DNA from 3 places in the Caballeronia sp. LZ016 genome. Region 1 is predicted to be linked to each of the others. Evidence: riboswitches for the same ligand, from Rfam matches in the RefSeq annotation. Region 1 holds a riboswitch; each other region holds the start of a gene.
The links. Region 1 has a riboswitch for cobalamin ahead of P9220_RS00735 (TonB-dependent receptor domain-containing protein). Riboswitches for the same ligand answer to the same signal wherever they lie in the genome.
Positions count from the first base shown of each region.

Region 2: another riboswitch for cobalamin. It lies ahead of cobG (precorrin-3B synthase); the one in region 1 lies ahead of P9220_RS00735 (TonB-dependent receptor domain-containing protein).
Region 3: another riboswitch for cobalamin. It lies ahead of P9220_RS15895 (cobalamin biosynthesis protein); the one in region 1 lies ahead of P9220_RS00735 (TonB-dependent receptor domain-containing protein).

Region 1 covers NZ_JARTVY010000001.1:155,193-158,464, forward strand. Annotated here, with positions in the region: gene P9220_RS00735 (TonB-dependent receptor domain-containing protein) at 1-1,405, opposite strand, end outside; cobalamin riboswitch at 1,490-1,790, opposite strand; gene P9220_RS00740 (ATPase) at 1,984-2,379, shown strand; gene P9220_RS00745 (cell division protein ZapA) at 2,376-2,690, shown strand; RNA gene ssrS (6S RNA) at 2,808-2,990, shown strand; gene P9220_RS00755 (EVE domain-containing protein) at 3,057-3,272, shown strand, end outside.
Region 2 covers NZ_JARTVY010000002.1:548,432-551,703, reverse strand. Annotated here, with positions in the region: gene cbiE (precorrin-6y C5,15-methyltransferase (decarboxylating) subunit CbiE) at 15-1,223, opposite strand; cobalamin riboswitch at 1,307-1,498, shown strand; gene cobG (precorrin-3B synthase) at 1,617-2,831, shown strand; gene P9220_RS15930 (precorrin-8X methylmutase) at 2,824-3,272, shown strand, end outside.
Region 3 covers NZ_JARTVY010000002.1:537,377-540,648, forward strand. Annotated here, with positions in the region: gene P9220_RS15885 (cobyrinate a,c-diamide synthase) at 1-222, opposite strand, end outside; gene cobO (cob(I)yrinic acid a,c-diamide adenosyltransferase) at 222-824, opposite strand; gene P9220_RS15895 (cobalamin biosynthesis protein) at 821-1,237, opposite strand; cobalamin riboswitch at 1,326-1,566, opposite strand; cobalamin riboswitch at 1,621-1,867, shown strand; gene cobW (cobalamin biosynthesis protein CobW) at 1,981-3,060, shown strand; gene cobN (cobaltochelatase subunit CobN) at 3,065-3,272, shown strand, end outside.

The sequences.
Region 1 (3,272 bases):
CCGTCACGCGCAGCACGCCCACTTTGTCCGATGCGTACTGCAACGCCGCTTCGACCGAATGGCTGCGCTCCGGTTGAATCGACGCATTGCCGCTGAACGGATAGTAGAGGTCATCGAAGCTCGGGGCGCGGAACGACACCGCATAGCTCGCGCTCGCGCGCCAGTGGGCATCGAACCTGTAGGCGTAGCCGAGATAGTAGCTGTTCGCGCCGCCGAAATCGGAATACTGGTCGTGACGCACGTTCGCCTGAACCTCGCTCGAGCCGAAGCGCCCCACGTAACCCGCGAACACCGAATTCACGTGACGGTCCGGCGCGCTCAGCTGATCCGAATCGAGCGATTGATCGAGATGCTCGTAGCCGAACAGCAGCTTGTGGGCATCGGCGAGCCTGAAGTCGTTCTGCCAGAGGTACTGATGCGTCTCCGAGTTGAATCGGCTCGTATAGACGCCGTTCTGCTCGATGTTCGCGCGGTCCTGCCCCTGCGCCATCGTGAAGTGCGTGGTCCAGCGGTCGGTCAGCTTGCCGTTCGCGAACACCGACGCCGAGCGCACGCGGTCGTGCGTCTTGTTGATGTCGGTCGGCGAGCCGTAGGCATCGTCGAAGCTGTCGACGCCGTTCGCTTGCAAAAAGCGCACGCCCGCGTCCCACTTGTCGGTGAACTTGTGGCGCAGCGTCGCCGCGACGCTTTCGTTGAGATAGCCGTTCGCGTTCGGGTTGGCATTGGGCGCAAGCGCGGGATCGATCGACGAGAAGCCGTCGGTCTTTTCGCGGGACACGTTGAGGCTGAACGTGGTGCGGCCATCGGCGTCGAGCGCGCCGTCGACGCCCGCCGACTGACGCTGCGTGTGATAGCTGCCGTACTCGGCTTCGAAGTGGAAGCGCGGCGGGTGTGCATCGCCCTCTTTCGTGAAGATCTGCACGACGCCGCCGATCGCATTCGATCCATACAGCGCCGATACATTGCCGTTCACGACTTCGACGCGATCGGTCTGATCGAGCATTAGCTGCGACAACTGCGCCGCGCCGAGCGATACCGACTCCACGCGCACGCCGTCGATCAGCACGAGCGATTGCGACGACGCCGCGCCGCGTATGTACACGCCCGAATTCGCGCCTGGCCCGCCGTTGCGGGTGATCTGCACGCCGGGCGCGAGCGCGATGAGGCCGAGCACATCGTCGGCGTTGGTGTCGGCGATGTCCTGCTGGTCGAAGAGCGATGTCTGCGGAAGCGAATCGGCGAGCGGCTGCGGGCTGCGCGTCGCGGTCACGACGACGGGCGCGAGTGTTTGGGCGGCGGCATCGGCGGCATCGGCATGCGCGGATTGCACCGGCAGCACGCTGAACGCGGCGCACGCCGCAACGCAAACGGCGCGACGCCTCGTGCCGGACGGAGATGGAACCATGCGTGAAGACTTCCAGTTCGGGGCTGGCGCGTGCCCCGCTCCCCGCGAGGTCTGTGCGCGACGCGCGCGCCGGTCGTCATGACATGGACGCGCTGGACGATTGGCCGGTATCCGGGCTGGCGACGCTTCGTCCCGCCTTCCCGCGCATGGCGCGCAGTGGCGTCGACACGCTTCCTGCAGGGCGCACGCATGACGATGAACCATGCGATGCGACGCGAGAAACGTGCGAGGGACGACTTGCAACTTGCGTTGCGGTCGCTTACCGTTGCGGGGGCAGCACAGGTTGACGCGTCCCGGTCATGCGCCGTGGACTTCGCTCCCTGTTTCCCGTTTGACTGCATCCGCGAGAGAAGCGGACGCGAGCACCAAAAGTGCGGCAAGTTTAGGAGCGGGCATCGGGGCCGTCAAGAACGCGCGCCGTCCCAGCCGCTTGCAATCAACGCGCACGCTCGCTCTTTCCACACACGAATGCATGGCGATGCACGCATGTTCCGGGGTTGTTACGTCTCGAAACGAGACAATTATCGGACGCTGCTTTGAACCGCGCTAAAATGCCAGGTCTTTAGAGGACGCAGCACATGCTCAACGAACTCGAATCACTGTCAGGAAACATCGGCCGGCTGATCAAGATCAGCGAGCGCCACAATCAGGCGCGTCTCGCGCTGGAAGCGCAACTCGAACAATTGCGCGCCGACTACGCGGGCGTACAGGACGAACTCGTGCAGGTGCGAAGCGAGCGCGACGCATTGCAAGCCGAGCGTGACTCGCTCTCCGCGAAGATCGACGACGCTCAGGTGCGCTTGAACGCCATCCTCGAAAAACTGCCGCGCGGCAAGACGCAGCACGCGGAAAGCGACAATCAACTGGACCTTCTCAACGCCGAAGCCGAAAAGCACGCATCGCGCGGCGCGCAGCACGAACATGCGCATGCGGAAGAGATGCAGGGCGCTCACCATCACGGAGAGAAGGCATGACGACCACGCAGATCGAAGTATCCATCCTCGGGCAACCGTATCGCCTCGCGTGCTCGCCTGAAACGGAAGCCGCGTTGCGCGAAGCGGTCGCCCGCGTCGATGCGGAAATGAACAAGATCCGCAATGCAAGCAGCGTGCGCGGCACGGACCGCATCGCAGTGATGGCCGCGCTGTCGCTGGCGTCCGAATTGCTGCGTCTGCAGGAAAGCGTGCGTCACGGCGAGGCCTTCCCCGCCGAAGAAATTCGCCGCACGGTGCACTCGATGAACCAGCAGTTGGGCGCGGTCATCGCGCAGTACGAAGTGCAGTAAGTGCAGGTTATCTGCATGATGGGTTGATCTAATCACCCTCGCGGTGTCAATGAAAAAAAGATACCGCGCGATCGATGGCCGGGGGCTGCATAAGGCAAATGATTGGTGTAGAGTGATGTTTCCCTGCCTGGTGCGCCAAGGTCATATATTCCTTGAACCAATGTCACATTGGCACGGTTGCGGAACCTTGTAACACGGGCGCGCGCGTCACTTAGTCTGATGTACCCGAAGTGTTGCTTACCGCGACCAATCTTGAACCCAGGTTCAGGATGCCGGCCTAGCGGCTGAGGCGGGGACCTTACCCAGACGGCATCGGTTTTCACCGATGCCGTTTTCATTTGCATCGTCGACTCTTGCTGCTCCCTCATGCGCTACTGGCTGATGAAGTCCGAACCGGACGAAGCGAGCATCGATCATCTCGCGCACGCGCCGAAGAAAACCTTGCCGTGGACGGGCGTGCGCAACTATCAGGCGCGCAACTTCATGCGCGACCAGATGACAGTCGGCGACGGCGTGCTCTTCTATCATTCGAGCTGTCCGGAGCCGGGTATCGCGGGCATCGCGAAGGTGGCGTCGACGGCC
Region 2 (3,272 bases), on a different contig from region 1:
ATAGTTAGGAACGCTCACGACTTCGTCGCTTGCAACATCGTGATCGGCAACGCCTGCCGCCATGTATCGAAGCTACCGAGCGGTTCCGCCTGCGCCACCCCGATTCGCGTCAGTTCGCCGCCATGCCGCGCGCGCCACTCGACGAGCGCCGCTTCGCTCTGCAAGGTCACCGCGTTGACGATGAGCCGCCCGCCCTGGCGCAGCCGCGTCCAGCAGGTATCGAGCACGCCGGGTGCAGTCGCCCCTCCGCCGACGAACACGGCATCCGGCGCGGGCAGGCCATCGAGCGCGGCAGGCGCTTCGCCTCTCACGAGCCTGAGTGTCGGCACGCCGAGCGCATCGCGGTTGTGCTCGATGAGACGCTGCCGCCCTTCGTTGGCTTCGATGGCAATCGCGCGGCAAGCCGGATGCGCGCGCATCCATTCGATACCGATGGAGCCGCAGCCCGCGCCCACGTCCCATAGCAATTCGCCGGGTTGCGGCGCAAGACGCGCGAGGGTAATCGCACGGACATCGCGCTTCGTGAGCTGGCCGTCGTGACGGTACGCGTCGTCGGGCAAGCCGGGCGTGAGCGGCGGACCCGCGTGGCCCGCGTGCGTCCTGCACTCGATCGCAACGAGATTGAGCGCGGCGACGTGAGCCTCGCGCCAATCGTCCGCACGTTCGTCAATGCGCCGCTCATCGACGCCGCCCAACTGCTCGAATACGCTGATGCGGCTCGCGCCGAAGCCGTGCGCGGTCAGCAACGATGCGATGGCCGCGGGCGTCGAGCCATCCGCGCTCAAGACGAGAAGACGCGCACCGCGAAACGTATGCGCGAGCAGTTCAGCGGCCGGACGCCCGACGAGCGACACGCATCGAACATCCTGCAACGCCCAGTGCAGACGGGCCGCCGCGAGCGACAGCGACGAAGGCGCAGGAATGACGCGCATTTCATCGGGCGAAAGCTCGCGCGCGAGCGTGGCGCCGACGCCGAAATGCATCGGATCGCCGCTCGCCAGCACGCAGATGCGCGCGCCGCTCGCGCGCTCGGCAAGCACGGCATCGATGGAAAACGGCTTGGGCCACGGCACGCGGCGGGCTGCGATACGCGCGGGAAGAAGCGCGAGGTGCCGCTCGCCGCCGTGGATCGAACCAGCTTCGACGAGCGCGCGACGTGCCGCGCGACTAAGGCCGTGCCATCCGTCCTCGCCGATGCCCACCACGGTCAGCCAGGTCGACATGCGCCGTTCCCTCCTTGCGGTTCGCTACGCGCATCGCGAGAAAACGGCATGCACGAAGCGGTCTGATGGTCGATAAAACCGGGCATAATACAACGTCCGTCGGCGCCTGCGAGGGTCGAACCTCGAGGGCCTAACAGGGAACACAGCAAAACTGTGGCTGCCCCCGCAATTGTACGCAGCGAGTCCGCGCTCCACTGCCACTGGTTTATACCGGGAAGGCCGGCGCGGATGGCGACCTGCCAGCCAAGAGACCTGCCGACGCCAGAATCAACGCTTATTTCGCGCGAGCCGTCCGGGCGGGGTGTACCGGGCAGTTCATGGCGCGATACCGCATCCGTCACGCATTTGAACGCACATTCTTCAGTATCGCGGCCATCGGCCTGTCCGGGCCTCATGCGCATCGTGCCGGCACGAGACGGCGGCCTCGCGCGCTTGCGTCTGACGGGCGGCGAACTCGGCGCACCGGCGGCGCATGCCGTTGCGCGCGCCGCCATGCGCTGCGGCTCGGGCGTCATCGACGTGACCAACCGGGCCAACCTGCAATTGCGCGGCATTCGCGACGATGCCCATGCGGAACTCGTCGAAATCGCAATGAACGCCGGCCTCGGTCCGCAAGCCGCAGGCGGCGACGATATCCGCAACGTGATGCTGAGCCCGCTCGCGAACGCCTCGCTGCGCTCGCTCGCCGCCGGCATCACCGCCGCGATGCAGAGCGACGCCGCGCTGCACGCGTTATCGCCCAAATTCTCGCTGCAGCTCGACGGCGGCGAACGGCTCGCAATGCTCGATCACGCACACGATGTGTGGCTCTCCGCACTCGATGGCGGCGCGCGTTTCGCGTTCGGTTTCGCAGGGTCGATGCCGCATCGCGTCGATCATGCGCCCGCGCTCGGCAGCGTTGCGCGCGATGCCGTCGTGCCTTTCGTCGTCGCGGTGCTTCATGCGTTTCTCGCGCAAGCAACGCCGGAAGAGCATCGCATGCGTGAGTTTCTCGCACGAGTCGGCGTCGCGCGCTTTCTCCATGCGCTCACATTCGACGCCGTATCCACGACATGGCGTCGCGCACCGTCCGATGCATCGCTGCGCCTGGGCGCACATGCCATGCCGGATGACAACGCATGCTATGTCGGAGCGCAACCGCCGCTCGGCCGTCTCGATGCCGCCACACTGGGCGCCCTCGCCGATCTCGCCACATCGCATGGGGAGGGCCGCCTTATCGTGACGCCGTGGCAAAGCATCATCGTGCCGGGCGTCGTGCTGCAAGACACACAAAGCGTGATCGACCGCCTCGATGCGCTCGGCCTCGTGACGGACTCGCGCCATCCGCTTGCGCGACTTATCGCGTGTACCGGTTCGAGCGGCTGCGCGAAAAGTCATGCCGACACCAAAGCCGATGCTTACCGCCTCGCGCCGCTGTTGCCGCCCGATACGCACGTGCATCTGAGCGGTTGCGATCGTTCGTGCGCGGCGGCGCATCCCGTCGCGGTGACGCTGTTCGCTGTCGAAGCCGACCGCTACGACGTGCATTGGCACCCGCGTCGCGTCGCACGAAATCTATCCATCGAAGAGGCGGCCGCATGGCTCGCCCGGAGCCATGCCGATGCTTGACTACATTCGCGACGGCGCAGAAATCTATCGTCAGTCGTTTGCGACGATACGCGCCGAAGCCGACCTGAGCGCCATTCCATCCGACATCGAGAAGCTCGCCGTGCGTTTGATCCATGCGTGCGGCATGATCGATATCGTCGACGACCTGCGTTTCTCTCCCGGCGCGGGCGATGCGGGCCGCGCAGCGCTTGCTGCCGGCGCACCGATTCTCTGCGATGCGCGCATGGTCGCCGAAGGCATCACGCGTGCACGCCTTCCTGCCGACAACCGCGTCGTCTGCACGCTCGGCGATCCGTGCGTGCCCGAACGCGCACGCATGATGAACAACACCCGGTCCGCCGCCGCACTCGAGTTGTGGCGGCCGCACCTTGCGGGCGCGGTCGTCGCGATCGGCAACGCACCGACCGCCCTCTTTCATCTCCTCGACATGATCGATGCCGG
Region 3 (3,272 bases), on a different contig from region 1:
CGCGCGGCATGCATCGAGGCCGACCATCGACAGATGCAGCGAATAAACGGGCGAACCGCATGCCCGTTCGAGAATCATCGGATCGAGAAAATCAGGCCCCGTCTTGAAGACGCGCACGCGCCGGCCTTGCCGCGCATGATGACGGGCAAGCGCAGCCGTCACGGTGGTCTTGCCCTGATGCGAGGCGCTTGCGCCGATGAAAAGTGCAGGGCAGCGCGCCATCAGAATTCGACGCCCCGTTGCGCTTTGACGCCTTGCTCACGGTATGGATGCTTCACGAGCCGCATTTCGGTGACGAGATCGGCAATGTCGACGAGCGCCTCCGGCGCATGACGGCCTGTTACGACCACATGAAGCATCGCGGGTCGGCCCTTCAGAGCATCGAGCACTTCATCGAGCGGAAGATACTCGTACTTGAGCACGGTGTTGAGTTCATCCAGCACAACCATCTGATATTCACCGCTTTCGATCATGCGGCGCGCTTCGTTCCATCCCTTGCGCGCGGTCGCCATATCGGCTTCGCGATTCTGGGTGTTCCACGTATAGCCATCGCCCATCGTGACGAAATCGCAGTTCGCTGCCGCGCCGAGAAAATCCCGTTCGGACGTATGCAACGCGCCCTTGATGAACTGCACGACGCCGAGCTTCATGCCGTGGCCGAGCACGCGCACCGCCATGCCGAACGCGGCTGTGGTCTTGCCCTTGCCATTGCCGGTATTCACGATCAACAGGCCCTTCTCGTGATCGGCGGCGGCCTGCTTCTTTTCATGGCCTTCCTTGCGACGCTGCGTCATCCGCAAATGCGATTCGGTGTCGGTTTTCATGGGGCGTTCTTGTCTGATGGCGCGTTCTTCATTGCGATCGCGACGGTCACGCCGCCGACGATGGTCTTTCCGAGTGCGAGCCGTCCGCCGCCGCTCGCCAATATGGCGCAAGGCTCGCACACGCCGTCGACATTCATGTGCCTGGCGGCTTGGCGAGAGTAATTCACCGGCGCTATAGCAATTTCTTCCGCGTTAAAAAAATGCAAAGCCAAACGATGACGCTCGCAAAACGCCAGCAGGCCAGCTTCGCATTCTTTAGCGTCGATGCTTGCGGCCAAGGCGATTTCATCGAATGAAAGCGCGGCTTCGTCGAGCGCCGTGCGTACGGCATGCTCGATGGCGTCTGCGCTCGCGCCTCGCCTGCAACCGATGCCGACTGCAAGATGGCGCCGGGTCGCGCTAATGGTCATCATCGAAAAGAAAATGGCGGCTTGCGCCGTGCATGCGTCCCTCGCGGATGCGCGGCGTTCGGCGAAGCGCGCCGCATGAAATCACGCAATGCGCTTCGTCCCCTGCGCTGGCCGGTATCCGGGCTTGCGACCTCATCGTGCGGCCTTCCCGCCTGCGCGGCAGTGGCATTTGAGCACCGTGCGCGGCATTGCATGGCACAAGCCGCCGGTCGCGTACCGTTGCGGGGACAGCACAGGCTGGCGCGTGATTCGTCCAGAAACACGGCTTCCTGTTTCCCGTTTAACTGCGCGTTGCGTTCGAACGCGCGAGCACCAGTCGCGGGCCAAAGATACCATAGGCGCTTCTTTAAGGCGCGTGTTTCCTTGACGCTCGTGTCCGCTAAGCCTAGACTTTCACGCAGTCTGGTGCTCGTGCGCGAGCTTCTTTTCGCGCACAGTCAAACGGGAAGCAGGGAGCGCTTAGCCATTTCATGCGTATGGCGTGCGCCAACCTGCGCTGCCCCCGCAACGGTAAGCGACTGGCGGTATCGGTATTGACGATACCGCGCATTGCGCTAAACGCCACTGCCAACGGCAGGAAGGCGGCGTAATGAGTCGCAAGCCCGGATACCGGCCAGACTTTCGCCAGGACCCATGCCGCGGGGATGCGGCTCGGTTCATGATCACGAAGCCGTGCGCCTTTCCCGTTCCATCCGCATTCGATGCCTCGAGCGGCGCCGCGCACGCACACACGCCACGGAGCAACAATGCAAACCCGCAAGATTCCCGTCACCGTCGTGACCGGCTTTCTCGGCAGCGGCAAGACTACCTTGATGCGCCATATCATGTCGAATGCGCAGGGCTTGCGCCTGGCGGTGATCGTCAATGAGTTCGGCGAGCTCGGTATCGACGGCGAGATTCTGAAAGGCTGCGGCATCGGTTGCGATGACGAAGCGGCGTCTGCCGACCGCAATCTCTATGAGCTTGCGAACGGTTGTTTGTGCTGCACGGTGCAGGAAGAGTTCTACCCCGTGATGGAGCAATTGCTGGAACGGCGAGACCGCATCGACCATGTGCTGATCGAAACGTCCGGTCTTGCGTTGCCGAAGCCACTCGTGCAGGCGTTCAACTGGCCGTCCATCAAGAATGCGTTTACCGTCGATGCCGTCATCACCGTCGTCGATGGTCCCGCTGCTGCAAGCGGACAGTTCGCGGCGAATCCCGCTGCAGTCGATGCACAGCGCAAGGCCGATCCGAATCTGGACCATGAATCGCCACTGCATGAATTGTTCGAGGATCAGCTTTCATCGGCCGATCTGGTGATCGTGAACAAGACGGACCTGATGGACGCTGATGCGTTCCACAAAGTCGAAACACTCATACGTCCCGAGATTCCGCCGCAAGTGAAGATCGTCCCTGCACAAATGGGCCGGCTCGATCTGCATGCATTGCTTGGCTTGCAATCGGCATCGGAAGAGTCGATTCATCTGCGGAACGACCACCATGGCTCAGTCGATGACGAAGGCCACGCGGATCATCACCATGACGAGTTCGATTCTGTCGTGGTTAAAGCGCGCATCGAGTCGCGCGAGCAGGCGATCGCTGCGTTGCAGACGCTCGTCGAGCAACATACCATTTATCGTGTAAAGGGCTTTGCGGCACTCCCCGGCGCTGCGATGCGTCTCGTCGTGCAAGGCGTGGGGCGTCGTTTCGACAGTTACTTCGATCGACGCTGGTCCGAAGGCGAAGCGGCGAGCCGTTTCGTGCTGATCGGCGAAGACCTCGATCAGCAGGCGCTTCAGGCCGCGTTCGACGCCGCGCTCGGTAATTCGCTCGTGCAGGCCTGACACGATGCATCTGCTACGCACGACGCCCGGCGGCTTCGTCGACGATGCCGCGGGCGTCATACGCATCGAACAGACGCGCGCGCCGATCGTCGTTCTGAGTTCCGCTGACACGACGCTCGCGCTGCTGGCCAGCGTGTTTCCGCGCCTTGAAGCCGGCTTTCCCGAAGTGCGGCTCGCTAATCAGTCGTTCTTGCGCCAGCCCGCATCGGTCG